DNA from 3 places in the Marinagarivorans sp. genome. Region 2 is predicted to be linked to each of the others. Evidence: predicted binding sites of a transcription regulator. Region 2 holds the regulator's gene; each other region holds the start of a gene.
The links. The regulator LexA, encoded in region 2, represses DNA repair genes until DNA is damaged. The targets are predictions, from matches to a motif close to ACTGTNTNTANANACAGT.

Region 1 (4,543 bases), on a different contig from region 2:
GATACATCAATTGCAATTTGGCATCAAAAAACTAAATTTGATGCCGTTCGCCCTTGGACTGCCATCGCATACCTCTATGGTGACCAAGAAGTTACAGGCTGGGGCGGACCAGGAAAAGGTACTGTAGATAACATCCCCGCCAATCAGTGGACAAGCTATTTACCCGTTGCCGATCACCCAGAATACCCATCGGGCTCTGCTGCATTTTGTGCGGCGCATACTAATGTTTTGCGTAAGTTCTTCCGTGAAGATTCACTTGATTGGACCGTTTCAATTCCAAAAGGCGGCTCGACTTACGAAAAAGGTTTTACACCACAGCAGGACACCGATCTTCACTTCGCTACCTGGTCAGAACTAAAAGAGAAGTGTGGTCAAAGCCGTCTTGATGCTGGTGTTCATTTTCCAGACTCTGTCACTGCCGGTTTTAGCATTGGTGAGCGCGTTGGGAATAAAGCTTTCCGCTTTGTGAAGCGCCACATTAAAGGTCGCGCTCGTTAATTTGAATAAGGGGCGCGCACGGAATAAGTTGCTGGAGTTTGGGTTTGTGGGTGCTTGCTTGACGAGTCGAAAATATTTGTAACAGCCGGCTATTACAAATATTTTTAACGAAGGCAGCGTGCACCCGGGAATTCAAAAACGGGAAGTTATTTCATGCTCACCCCTAAGGGGCAATCACTGTGTGATGCCCCTTTTTTTGGCATTTAATTTAGGGACGAGGAAGCAATATTTCATCCACTAATGCTTGATGTCGACATCCTTACCTTCGTTGCTCAAAGCGTTACAGGCCTCGGCATGCGCCCCTTTCAGCGCCTTGATAAGAATGCCGATCTCTTCGCCTAATTGGATAAACTATTATTCCCTCGCCCCCTAGGAGTAATCCATGAAACATCGTTATTTACTTTGCGCGCTAGGCCTACTGGCCACCTTAAATGCTAGCAGCAGCTTTGCCGGCACTCACCGCGATGGGCAATACTCACAAAAAAGGGTGAAGGGTGAAGCGGTAACAGGCTGGAACCAGCGCATGGGAGAACCGGTTAAAAATCTTCCTATCGTCGGACCGCTAAGCTTCAGCCTTAATGGCGTATGCGGGGAAGAACACGCAAGTCCAATTACGGCAAATACCGATACCACATCGGAACTTTGCACTTATGCCGACCCCGCCATTTATCAATTCATTTTTAATAGTGAAGTCACCTCCGAATTCCCTAAAAATCAGAACATTCGATTAAGTGATTTCCCTCAAATTTTTACCAGCGACGGACAGGAGAAGCCTTTACCCTCCGTTCACAATGCGCAATGGCATGAAGCCAGTAATGGCTCGCAGTCTTTTGGTTATACCGTAGACGATTGGCTCGCTGCCAAGGGAAATATGACCTTTAGCTGCAAACCGAATGACAACAGCTACCACATTAGGGCCTCCAATTTAGTACCTGGCGGACTCTATACACTCTGGTTATTTTATTTTGATCAGGTCAATCCGCCACCCCCACTAGGCACAGGCGGCTTCCAACCCGACCTTGCCTTTGGCGGCGCATCTGCCAATGTATTTGTGGCCGATCGCTATGGTCGAATTTCAGGCTCACGGGATATGGGGTTTTGCCCGCAAACATGGTCGAAAAACGAGCAATACCAACCCCTTAATTTGCACTTGGTATTACACCCCGAGGGCCGCGTTTACGGCACTGTGGCCGAGCAAACCTTAGTGGCCCCTTTTAACGGCGGCCCAGGCATTGTTGCAATACCACAATTGATGTTCACCTTACCGCGCTGAATATATGAAAAGCCCACCTTAATAGTGGGTGGGCTTTACATTACTGATGAGCTTCGGCCTCTCCCTTTTCGATGTTACTTTTATAGCAACAAAAACTGTTTTGATAACCAGCATTCTCCTCATTACACCCTTTTACGATAAATCTGCATTGATGATGCCTTGGGGCCAATAATATTGCCCCATCTGATGCTAAGATGGCGACCTCCTTACTAGAGCACGCCCTCTTGATCAACGCATTCCTTCTCACAAAACAATGGCACGACACCCCTAATGGCATCACGCTAGAGTTTTGGTGCTTGAGTGATAGCGGCCCGATTTGTATCGAGATTGAACAACAAGAAGCTGTAATTTTTGTTCGCGTAGATGATCTACCCGCAGTGGCTCAGCATCTCCGGCGCCAATACCGCGCGGGCAACAAATACTTTAAAAATTACCTGAATGAGCGCACTTGCCCACTCTACTTCCAGAGTTATCGCGCTGCACGCGATGCTGAAAGTCGATTACAAAAATATCGCATCCCCGTTTGGGAAGCCGATATACGGCCACCAGAACGCTTTTTGATGGAGCGTTTTATTACCGGAGGCTTAAGTATTGAGGGAGATTTTGATCGTTGTGCAGATTATCAATTGTGCAAAAATCCTCGTTTAAGCCCCTGTGAGTATCAACCACAATTTCGTAGCTTATCCATTGATATCGAAACTACCATGGATGCCAATACTCTTTATTCTATAGCGGCCTACAACCCCGATATCAATATTGTTTTTATTGTGCAACATCCCGATTGGCCCGAAGAAACCACTACTGCAATTGCTCAACCCAGCGATCAATCGTCTGCTCCTATCACGGTATGCCTCACTGAAAAAGATTGCTTACTCCGTTTTTTCCAGTGGTTACAAGAATACGACCCCGATATTTTAATGGGCTGGAATGTCGTACAGTTCGACTTAAAAGTGCTTGATGACTTATGCCAAAAACACAAAATACCACTGGCCATAAGTCGTGGGCATAAACCTTTAAAATGGCGCGAAGATAAAGACAATAGGCGCTTTTACCTAACAGTGCCCGGCCGAGTGGTACTTGACGGTATCGAGATACTCAAATCAGCAACCTATAACTTCCCCAGCTTCAAACTGAACGATGTTGCTAAAATTGTTGTTGATGATAAAAAATTAATTCAATCGCAACACCGTGGTGATGAAATAACCCAGCTCTATATTCATAACCCTAAAGACCTCGCAGCCTATAACCTACACGACTGTAAACTGGTGTGGTCTATATTTGTAGAAACAAAACTGTTGGAATTCGCCATTGCACGCAGCCAATTAACTGGGCTAGCCATGGATAAAATGGGTGGATCGGTAGCATCCTTTGAATTTGCCTACCTTCCGCAACTTCATCGCAAGGGTTACATTGCTCCTAATTTAGGCGAGCTTCAGTCGACGATTATTAGCCCAGGCGGCTATGTACTAAACTCTATGCCCGGCATTTACCAGAATGTTTTAGTCTTAGATTTTAAAAGCCTATATCCCAGTATTATTCGCACTTTTTTTATCGACCCCTACAGTTATTGGTATGCCCAGCATTCAGTGCCGCCCAAAGAGGAGTTAGTACCTGGTTTTAATGATGCTTTTTTTTCTAAGAGCGAACACCTACTACCTCGTATTATTAAGGATCTATGGCAAGCCCGCGACAATGCAAAAAAACACAATGATCAGCCGCTATCCCAAGCCATTAAAATAATTATGAATTCGTTTTATGGCGTACTCGGCTCTACCGGTTGCCGATTTTTCGATCCGAGGGTGTGCAGCTCGATTACCTTGCGTGGCCACCAAATCATTCAACAAACTCAGGAGTGGATTGAAGCGCTAGGCTATCAGGTGATATATGGCGATACTGATTCTGTTTTTGTATGGATTGGCAACGAAAAAAGCGAAGTAGAATCTCAAATTATCGGTAATAATCTCGCAACGCAACTTAATCAAAATTGGCAGCAACAGCTGCTTGATCAATATAATATCGACAGTGCCCTTGAGGTCGAATTTGAAACCCATTATTTGAAGTTTCTGATGCCAACGATCCGAAACTCTACGCTGGGCAGTAAAAAACGATATGCAGGTATTATCCGTAAAAATGGTAAAGAACAGCTTATATTTAAAGGCCTAGAAAGCGTTAGAACAGACTGGACTCCTCTAGCAAAAAAATTCCAAGAAACACTTTATCAACTTGTTTTTGAAGATGCTCATGTTGAAGATTTTATCCGCACAACGACCCTTGCCGTTCTCGCAGGTGAACGCAATCACGATCTCATTTATCGCAAACGCCTACGCCGAAATATAGAGGACTACCAAAAAAATATTCCGCCGCATGTTCAAGCAGCGAAGCGCCTTAGTGCGCAAGGCATACACAAGCAGCGCGGTGACTGGATAAGTTACCTATTAACCACTACCGGCCCAGAGCCCGTCGACGAGGATGCTGCCGAGCTGCAGTTTCAAGGCACCATTGCTTACAACGAATATGTTGAACGTCAACTAAAGCCTGTTGCAGATAGTGTTTTGCAATTTATCGGTCTGCATTTTGAAGATATTACCGCAGCGCAACTTCCGTTGTTTAAGGAGTAAATTTATTAAACAACGGCTGATTAACCAATAAAAATATAGGCCGCACCACATTGGTGAACCGAAAGCGAAACAATGAATGCGTTATGCCGTCTTGGGGCGTAATACTGTGTAATAGTATTTTCACCGAGGCCCTCTAGAATAAACACCGCAGCAA
Region 2 (4,543 bases):
CGCAATTTCATCCTGAAAAAAGCCATAGCAATGGCCTGCAACTATTGAAAAATTTCGTAGCTTGGGATGGTCGGCCATAAATTGTAATGGCTTACTCCACGCTAGATTACAGATTGTTTCTTAAGGTATTTATTCATGTTAATTATTCCCGCCATTGATTTAAAAGACGGTAAGTGTGTGCGTTTACGCAAAGGTGTTATGGAAGATTCCACCGTTTTTTCGGATGATCCCGTCAGCATGGCTCAAAAATGGGTAGATCAGGGTGCTCGTCGATTGCACCTGGTCGACCTTAATGGCGCATTTGCCGGTGAACCTGTAAATGGCGAAATTGTTACTGCAATAGCCAAAGCTTACCCCGATTTACCCATCCAAATTGGTGGCGGTATTCGCAGTGCCGAGACCATCGAATACTACTTAAATGCGGGTGTTAAGTATGTCATCATCGGTACAAAAGCCGTTAAAGAGCCGCAGTTTGTCACTGAAATGTGTAAGGCCTTTGAAGGGCATGTGATTGTGGGTTTGGATGCGCAAAAAGGTTTAGTGGCAACCGATGGTTGGGCGGAAGTCTCAACCTTGAAAGCTACAGATTTGGCGAAGCGCTTCGAGCAAGATGGCGTTAGTAGTATTGTTTACACCGACATTGACCGTGACGGCATGATGCAGGGCGTAAACGTTGAGGCAACAGTGGCTATGGCGAAGGCGTCCAGCTTGCCGGTTATTGCTTCTGGCGGCATTACTGATATCAACGATATCAGTGCTTTATTGGCTGCAAGTGCAGAGGGCGCCGGAATTTGCGGTGCGATTACTGGGCGTGCAATTTATGAAGATACATTGGACTTGGCTGAGGCTCAGGCCTTGTGCGATAAAAAGGGTTAATCGGTCATGGCTTTAGCAAAGCGTATTATTCCTTGTTTAGATGTAGATAAAGGTCGCGTTGTCAAAGGCGTTCAGTTTGTTGATATACGCGATGCTGGTGATCCCGTTGAAATCGCTAAAAAGTACAATCAACAAGGTGCCGACGAAATCACCTTTCTGGATATCACAGCTTCGCACGAAGCCCGAGACACAACAATCCATACGGTTGAAGCGATTGCCTCTGAGGTTTTTATTCCGTTAACGGTTGGTGGTGGCATTCGAACTGTTGCAGATATTCGCAATATGTTGAATGCAGGCGCCGATAAGGTTGGCATTAACTCAGCGGCTGTTTTTAATCCTGATTTTGTTCAAGAAGCTGCCGACAAATTTGGCTCGCAATGTATCGTTGTTGCGATTGATGCAAAAAAAGTGAGTGCTGAAGGTGAGGTTCCTCGATGGGAGATTTTTACCCATGGTGGACGAAAACCAACGGGGATAGATGCTGTCGCTTGGGGTGTTAAGATGGTCGAGCTAGGCGCTGGTGAGATTTTGTTAACGAGCATGGATAACGATGGGGTTAAACAGGGCTTTGATCTTGGCGTGACGCGAGCGATTAGCGATGCGGTAGCTGTGCCAGTCATCGCCAGTGGAGGTGTTGGTAATCTTCAGCACTTGGTAGATGGTGTCGAGCTCGGTGGTGCGGATGCAGTTCTGGCTGCGAGTATCTTTCACTTTGGTGAGTATACCGTGCCGCAGGCGAAGGCCTATATGGCTGAACGTGGTATTGAAATTCGGTTTTAGCTTTGGTGCTTTTTGAGTTTTACTTAATCCCTTGAAGCAAAAAACTCCGCTTTTCCATCCTTGAATGGCGAACAAGAATGAAGCAGCGGAGGGTCGAGGAGGAGCTTGGTTGTGATACTTTCTGGCGTTTATTGCGGTCGAATGATTAAGGCGCTGCTATCGCCTGTATGCGCCGCATTTTCTAGCCAGGGAAATAGTTTACTGCTGATACCCTGGCAGTGCGCAACCACAGTGTGGCTGGTGCCTGCATTCAAAGCATCTTGCATTAGTTGAGGTATGTCGGCTTCTCTCTTTGGGTGTAGGATTCTAAGGCCCATTACGTCAAAGTTAAACTGCGCTAGCGCTTCCCGGCTTATCAGCATTGGGCATATCCACGTTAACCATCGGCCTCCGTTGCTATCCGCTTTATGCTGATGGCTTAGGTGAGCAAGCATGGCGAAGGTTAGGTCGCCTTGAGGATTGTTGCCGGCCAATATGATCTCGCTAACCTTAGAGGTTCTTGTTGCTGCGCGATCTTGTGGGTGACCTCTGCCGTTAAGGGGCGATTCGTCAGTTTGTTTCAAAGAGAGAGCTTGCATGGTTTATCCTCGGCGAATTACGCCAACGCTAATGCCTTCGATGGCAAAATTGCTATCGCGCAAATCAACTTCAATAACATCGAAATCTTCATTTTCAGGGAAAAGCTGTACTATTGCCCGGTTGCCCTCGCGACGATAACGTTTCACCGTGACTTCATCCTCAACACGAGCAACAACAATATCGTTGTTTTTAGCGGTTTTAGCTTCACGAACGGCAAGAAGATCGCCATCCAAAATGCCAGCATCTTTCATGCTCATGCCATGTACCTCTAATAGATAGTCGGCAGAAGGATGGAAGAAGTTTTGAGGGATGGGCAGATAATCTTCTATATGCTCGGTCGCTAGAATAGGGTTTCCAGCGGCAACGCGGCCTACTAGAGGGATTCCCCGGGCTGCTTCTGGCAGGCGAATACCGCGTGAAGCCCCTTCTATGATCTCGATGGCGCCTTTGCGTGCAAGCGCTTTAATGTGTTCTTCTGCAGCATTAGCTGACTTGAAGCCCAGTATTTTCGCAAGCTCTACGCGGGTGGGCGGGCAGCCGGTGTCTTCCATATGCGACTTGATCACATCAAAGACTTGCTGTTGTCTGGCGGTAAGTTTGGACATGTTGCCTCCAAGGGTTAAAAGTACTGGTTGGCTGTACAGTATGTAATTATAAGCAGTATTGAACTTTGTGCAAGCGCCTTTTAAGTGAACCGAGTTAAATTGTTGATATTAGTTGATCGTTGCGGTTTGCGCGGTTTAGTGGCCGTAAGGCTTTGGAATTTGTGATGTCAATGCTGCTATAATCGCGACTTTTGGCTACGGATAACTACTTTTATCATGATTTTCAAAAGCAAGATGTGCAGGTCCTTCGCGCAAGCGGTCTTACTGGCGGGCGTATCGCAGTTTGCGGTCGCGCGTGACATCATCATTCCAAAGCCACCACAGGTTGCGGCCAAAGCGTACATTCTTATTGATGCGCAAACTGGACATGTTCTTATTGAAGAGCAGGCCGATTTCCAGTTGCCCCCCGCAAGCCTTACCAAAATCATGACAAGCTATATTGTCTCGGAGGAGGTTGCGCGCGGCGATTTAAGTGAACAAGATAAGGTATACGTCACCGATGATGCTTGGCGCCGTGGCGGCACCTCAAGCGGTGGTTCTACAATGTTCTTAAAGCCACGCTCTGAGGTTGAGGTTATTGATCTATTGCGCGGCGTTATTATTCAGTCTGGTAACGATGCTTCCATTGCATTAGCTCAACATATCGCAGGAAGTGAGGGCGCTTTTGCGGATGTGATGAATCAAACGGCTACCTTGCTTGGTATGCAAAATACACATTTTAAAAATGCGACGGGTTGGCCTGCCGAAGGCCATTTAACGACGGCGCGCGATTTAGCCCTGCTTGCGCAAGCAACTATCTATGATCATCCAGATCACTACGACCTTTATGCCGAGCAAAGCTTTACCTATAACGGCATTAAACAAGATAACCGCAATAGCTTGCTGTTTCGAGATAGTAGTGTTGATGGCTTGAAAACTGGCCATACAGATGCTGCAGGATATTGTTTAGTTGCGACGGCTGAAAAAGAAGGCATGCGCTTGGTTTCTGTGGTACTAGGTACTCGGTCAAAAGAAGCCCGTGCGGTGGAGTCGCAAAAATTGCTGTCTTATGGTTTTCGGTATTTCTCAACGCATACTGCTATTAAAGGACAGCAGGCGCTACTTGATGAGAGAATATGGCAGGGCTTAAACAAGCAGGTTTCTTTGGGTGTATTGGATGATGTTACCTTAACGATTCCAAGGGGCGCAGGCGATAACTTAGAGCTCGTCACCACTGTGGATCACACAATTAAAGCGCCAGTTGCTGTGGGGCAGGCATTGGGTACTTTAGCGATCATCTACGACGGTGAAACGCTGTATGAAGGCAACTTGGTTGCGCTATATGCGGTTGAGCAGGCAGGTTTTTTTGCTCGCTTGTGGGATAGTTTTATGTTGTTTATTGATGGGCTATTGTCATGAGTGAGCAAGCGCCCGATCGCCCCCTAATTGAATTCCCTTGTCCTGATTATCCTATTAAAATCATCGGTACAGCATTTGAGGGTTATGAAGCCGCTGTTCTTGAGGTTGTTGCCCGGCATGCTGAATTGTCGGCGGCGCCTGCGCCTGTTAATCCTAGTCGCAATGGTCGCTTTGTCTCTCTTACGGTGCTTATTGTGGCCACCGGAGAGCCGCAGTTAAAAGCGATGCATGAAGAGCTGAAGGGTTTAAGTTACATTAAAATGGTTATGTGAATAATGGCTGATACTACGCCGTTATTGCTCACG
Region 3 (4,543 bases), on a different contig from region 2:
GCAAGATGGTTAAGGGCATTTTTGCTATATACAGCGCTTCCTCCTGTGGCAATAACACTGCGAGAGCTTTCAATGGCTAGTAGCGCTTGTGCTTCCATTTCGCGAAGGCGAATATAACCCTGTTCATCCAGTAGCCTCTGTAGTGAGTTCTTTTGTTCCTGTTCGATTAGTTCATCGCTGTCGATAAAGCCATAACCGAGCAGCTGTGCGAGGATATGGCCTACTGTACTTTTACCGGCACCAGCCATACCTATCAAGACAATGTTATTTTTTGCCATGCTCCTGCCCATATCCCCCCGTCGGTGCTTTTTAATGTGTTGATATCATTTGGCGCGCGTGAGCAAGGGCTTCATTTGAGTCTATAGGCCCGCCAACCATACGCGAAATTTCGGCAATAATATCATCTCCGCTTAACGCCGTTATTTCTGACCGTATTGTATCTCGCTGTTTGGTTTTTCTTACGTTTAAGTGGTTGTGAGCCTTGCTGGCGACTTGGGCGAGGTGGGTTACGCATAAGACTTGTACTTTACTGCCTAGCTCGCGTAAAAGTGAGCCAACAGTATCGCCTGTGGTGCCACCAATGCCGGCGTCGACTTCATCAAAAATTAATGTGGGTGTGGTCTGGATGGCTGCAGTGACCACTTGTATTGCTAAACTTATACGTGAAAGTTCGCCACCTGAAGCCACTTTTTGCAGTGAGCCTGCTGGCTTACCCGGTATGGTTGAGATGAGAAACTTAACGCTATGGTTACCATATTGGCTTGGTGCATTATTGGCTTCGAAGTCGATAAAAAAGCTCGCGTGCTCCATATTCAAAGCTTTTAAGCGCTGGTTGATGGCTTTGCAGAGGCGCTTTGAGGCTTTGACTCTATCTCCATGGAGCTTGTCGGCATTATCTGTGTAGGCCTGGAGTGCTAGTAAGGACTCTTTTGTCAGTATCGTAATATGTTCGTCACTGCATGCGAGTCCCTCCAGTTCGGCGATCAATGCTTGGTGGTGTTCGTACAGCGTGCTGGGCTGTACTTTATGTTTACGTGCAACGGTATAAATAGCTGAAAGACGCTCTTCAATATTGGCAAGGCTGCACTCTTCCTCGCTATAGCTCTGTGCGGTGCCGTCCACATTATCTATGGCTTCTTGAACGTTAATTAACGCTGTTTTGAGCATTTCACAGGCATCATTAAATGATGCGTCATGCTTGATGAGGGATTGTAGTTGTGTGGTGCACCAATGCAGCTGTGTTTGTATGCTTTGCTCGCTATCGCGACCACAGTGAATGATGGATGCACAGGTTTCTTTCAGTTCTTCGGCATTGGATAGTCTTTTTTGCTGAGCTTCTAAAGTTTTAACTTCATTACCTTGAAGCTCTAGGAGTGTTAGCTCATCGACTTGGTACTTTAAAAGTTGGTATTGAGCGCCCTGAGAGTCTGCGATTTCTTGGGCGGATGCCAATGCTTGTTCTGCTTGCCTCCAGTGCTTAAAGGCCTTGTCTGTCGCACTGGTTAAGTGAGGGTAGCTGCCAAAAGTGTCCAGTAAGCGCCGTTGTGTGTTCGGGGTAAGTAATGCTTGGTGTTCATGTTGGCCGTGAATGTTAACAAGTTTACGGCCAAGTTCTTGGAGTTGTGAAAGGGTGGCGCTATGGCCGTTAATTGAGCAGCGAGAGCGCCCTTGAGGGGTTATTATTCGTTTAAGAAGGCATTCATCGCCGTTAATGGCAATGTCCTGTTCCTCTAGCCATTTCTTAATATGGGGCTGCGCGCTAAGGTCAAATAGTGCGGAGACTTCTGCGTTTGCGGCGGAGTCATGAATGGCTTCGCCGCGGGCTTTATTGCCAATGGCCAACCCTATGGCATCAAGCAGTAGCGATTTTCCAGCGCCAGTTTCCCCTGTTAAGGTGGTGAGGCCTGGCTGAAACTCTAAATCGAGACTATCAACGAGTGTGTAGTTGTGTACGTCAAGGTGGCTAAGCATGGCGGCTCTCCGTAAATGTATTGGTTGTTTATACAGTACTTTTGTTCGCTTTACCAAGGGTTCGTGTTATCTGTCGCTTAAACCCTTGAATCGCTTTTACCTGCCCCCATTAACTCTTCCACTGAAAAGTACTTTTTGTCTGAGTTCGCCCTAGGCGAGCTTACGATTACTGAAACAATTTAAACGGCTGGTTAGGAGATGCAATTGTGAGCCAAGATCCTTCGCAAACACAAACAAATGAAACAGAAGCGCTAGAAGACGATCAAGTCGAGTTGAGCTCTGTTGATACAGCGGCGCCAGAGTCCATCGATGTGGCTGCGCTGCAAGCTGAAATTGAAGCTTTAAAGAATGAAGTTGCTGGTGCCCAAGAGCAGGTCCTGCGAGCTTCTGCAGAAATGCAAAATGCTCGCCGTCGCGCACAGCAGGATGTAGAGAAAGCACACAAGTTTGCCTTGGATAAGTTTGTAGGCGACATGTTACCGGTAGCCGATAATCTAGAGCGCGCCCTTGAGGCGGCCAGTAATCAGCAGGGTAGTCTCGAAACTATTATTGAGGGTGTTGAGCTTACCCTAAAGTCTATGGCCGATGGCTTGAAGCGCCATAACGTTGAAGCGGTGGATCCTGCTGGCGAGCCTTTCGACCCTCAGTTACATCAAGCGATGTCGATGGTGCCGGACCCTAATGTTGAACCAAACACCGTCATTAATGTTTTCCAGCGCGGGTACACCTTAAATGGTCGCCTAGTGCGCCCTGCGATGGTTGTCGTCAGTAAAGCAGAATAAAACGATGAGTTGCGGTTGAAATATTAGCAACAGCGCCAATATAGCATGCATGCAGTGGTGCGCCGGTTTCGGAAAAGCCAGTGGCGTAGATGGTTTATGCACTTGATCCTGATTAAGTTAGCATGCCTCAAATAAATTTTTAAACACAGTTAAATTTTTAACGCTGTAAGCAGCGGTAAAAGTAAGATCAGGCGAAGGCCTAGAGGAGCATATTATGGGTAAAATTATTGGTATTGACTTGGGTACAACCAACTCATGCGTTTCTGTTTTAGAGGGCGGCAAGCCAAAAGTCATTGAGAATGCAGAGGGTGATCGCACGACACCATCCATTGTCGCTTTCGCTGAAGATGGCGAAGTGTTGGTTGGCCAAAGCGCAAAGCGTCAAGCTGTAACTAACCCTAACAATACTTTATTTGCGGTTAAGCGTTTGATTGGTCGCAAGTTTAAAGATACTGTTGTTCAAAAAGATATCTCCATGGTGCCGTATAAAATTGTCGGTGCAGACAATGGTGATGCATGGGTAGAGATCAAAGGCGATAAAAAGGCACCACCACAGATTTCAGCTGAAGTCTTGAAAAAGATGAAAAAAACGGCCGAAGACTATTTAGGCGAGGCAGTAACCGAAGCGGTTATTACTGTTCCTGCGTACTTTAATGATTCACAGCGCCAAGCAACAAAAGATGCCGGTAAAATTGCAGGCTTAGATGTTAAGCGTATTATCAACGAGCCAACGGCAGCGGCATTAGCTTATGGCATGGATAAAGCTGAAGGTGATCGTACAATTGCTGTTTATGACTTGGGTGGCGGTACATTTGATATCTCAATCATTGAAATTGCGGATGTTGATGGCGAGCACCAGTTCGAAGTTCTGGCGACTAATGGCGATACGTTTTTAGGTGGTGAAGATTTCGACTTGCGTTTGATTGAATTTTTGGCTGCTGAATTTAAGAGCAGTAATGGCATCGATTTACATAACGACCCGTTAGCACTGCAACGTTTAAAAGAAGCGGCTGAAAAAGCAAAAATTGAGTTATCTTCAAGCCAACAAACTGAAGTTAACTTGCCGTACATCACAGCTGATGCAACGGGACCAAAGCATTTGGTTGTTAAGTTAACTCGCTCGAAACTTGAGTCGTTAGTTGAAGATCTTGTAAAGCGTTCACTCGAGCCATTGAAAACTGCGCTTGCCGATGCCGATCTTTCTGCCAGTGAAATTGATGATGTGATTTTGGTCGGCGGCCAAACGCGCATGCCTATGGTTCAAAAGTACGTTACAGAATTCTTCGGTAAAGAGCCGCGTAAAGATGTAAACCCTGATGAAGCTGTAGCAATGGGCGCGGCCATTCAAGGCGCCGTACTCTCTGGTGATGTAAAAGACGTATTGTTGTTGGACGTAAGCCCTTTAACTTTGGGTATTGAGACGATGGGTGGCGTAGCTACTCCTTTGATCGATAAAAATACGACCATCCCAACCAAAAAGTCACAGACTTTCTCAACGGCAGACGATAACCAAACTGCGGTGACTATTCATGTTGTTCAGGGCGAGCGTAAGCAAGCATCTGGCAACAAGTCTTTGGGCCGTTTTGACTTAGCTGATATCCCGCCTGCACCTCGTGGCATGCCGCAAATCGAAGTGACTTTTGATATTGATGCTAACGGTATCTTGAATGTTTCAGCGAAAGACAAAGCGACAGGTAAAGAGCAATCGATCGTTATTAAAGCTTCGTCGGGATTGAGCGATGAAGAAATTGATAAGATGGTTCAAGATGCTGAAGCCAATGCTGAGGCTG

Region 1: AC3A8L_RS05145 (DNA polymerase II) is a predicted target of LexA. The motif match lies at 1,866-1,883, and genes of this name have one in related genera.
Region 3: recN (DNA repair protein RecN) is a predicted target of LexA. The motif match lies at 1,991-2,008, and genes of this name have one in related genera.

The regions. Positions count from the first base shown of each region.
Region 1 is NZ_CEXWTU010000026.1:7,166-11,708, reverse strand. It holds gene AC3A8L_RS05155 (vanadium-dependent haloperoxidase) at 1-498, shown strand, start outside; gene AC3A8L_RS05150 (hypothetical protein) at 881-1,771, shown strand; gene AC3A8L_RS05145 (DNA polymerase II) at 1,996-4,389, shown strand.
Region 2 is NZ_CEXWTU010000036.1:18,872-23,414, reverse strand. It holds gene hisH (imidazole glycerol phosphate synthase subunit HisH) at 1-80, shown strand, start outside; gene hisA (1-(5-phosphoribosyl)-5-[(5-phosphoribosylamino)methylideneamino]imidazole-4-carboxamide isomerase) at 136-876, shown strand; gene hisF (imidazole glycerol phosphate synthase subunit HisF) at 883-1,656, shown strand; gene AC3A8L_RS06485 (hypothetical protein) at 1,785-2,234, opposite strand; gene lexA (transcriptional repressor LexA) at 2,238-2,840, opposite strand; gene AC3A8L_RS06475 (D-alanyl-D-alanine carboxypeptidase family protein) at 3,075-4,238, shown strand; gene AC3A8L_RS06470 (YbeD family protein) at 4,235-4,510, shown strand; gene lipB (lipoyl(octanoyl) transferase LipB) at 4,514-4,543, shown strand, end outside.
Region 3 is NZ_CEXWTU010000171.1:5,265-9,807, forward strand. It holds gene AC3A8L_RS15665 (shikimate kinase) at 1-278, opposite strand, end outside; gene recN (DNA repair protein RecN) at 310-1,971, opposite strand; gene grpE (nucleotide exchange factor GrpE) at 2,175-2,753, shown strand; gene dnaK (molecular chaperone DnaK) at 2,968-4,543, shown strand, end outside.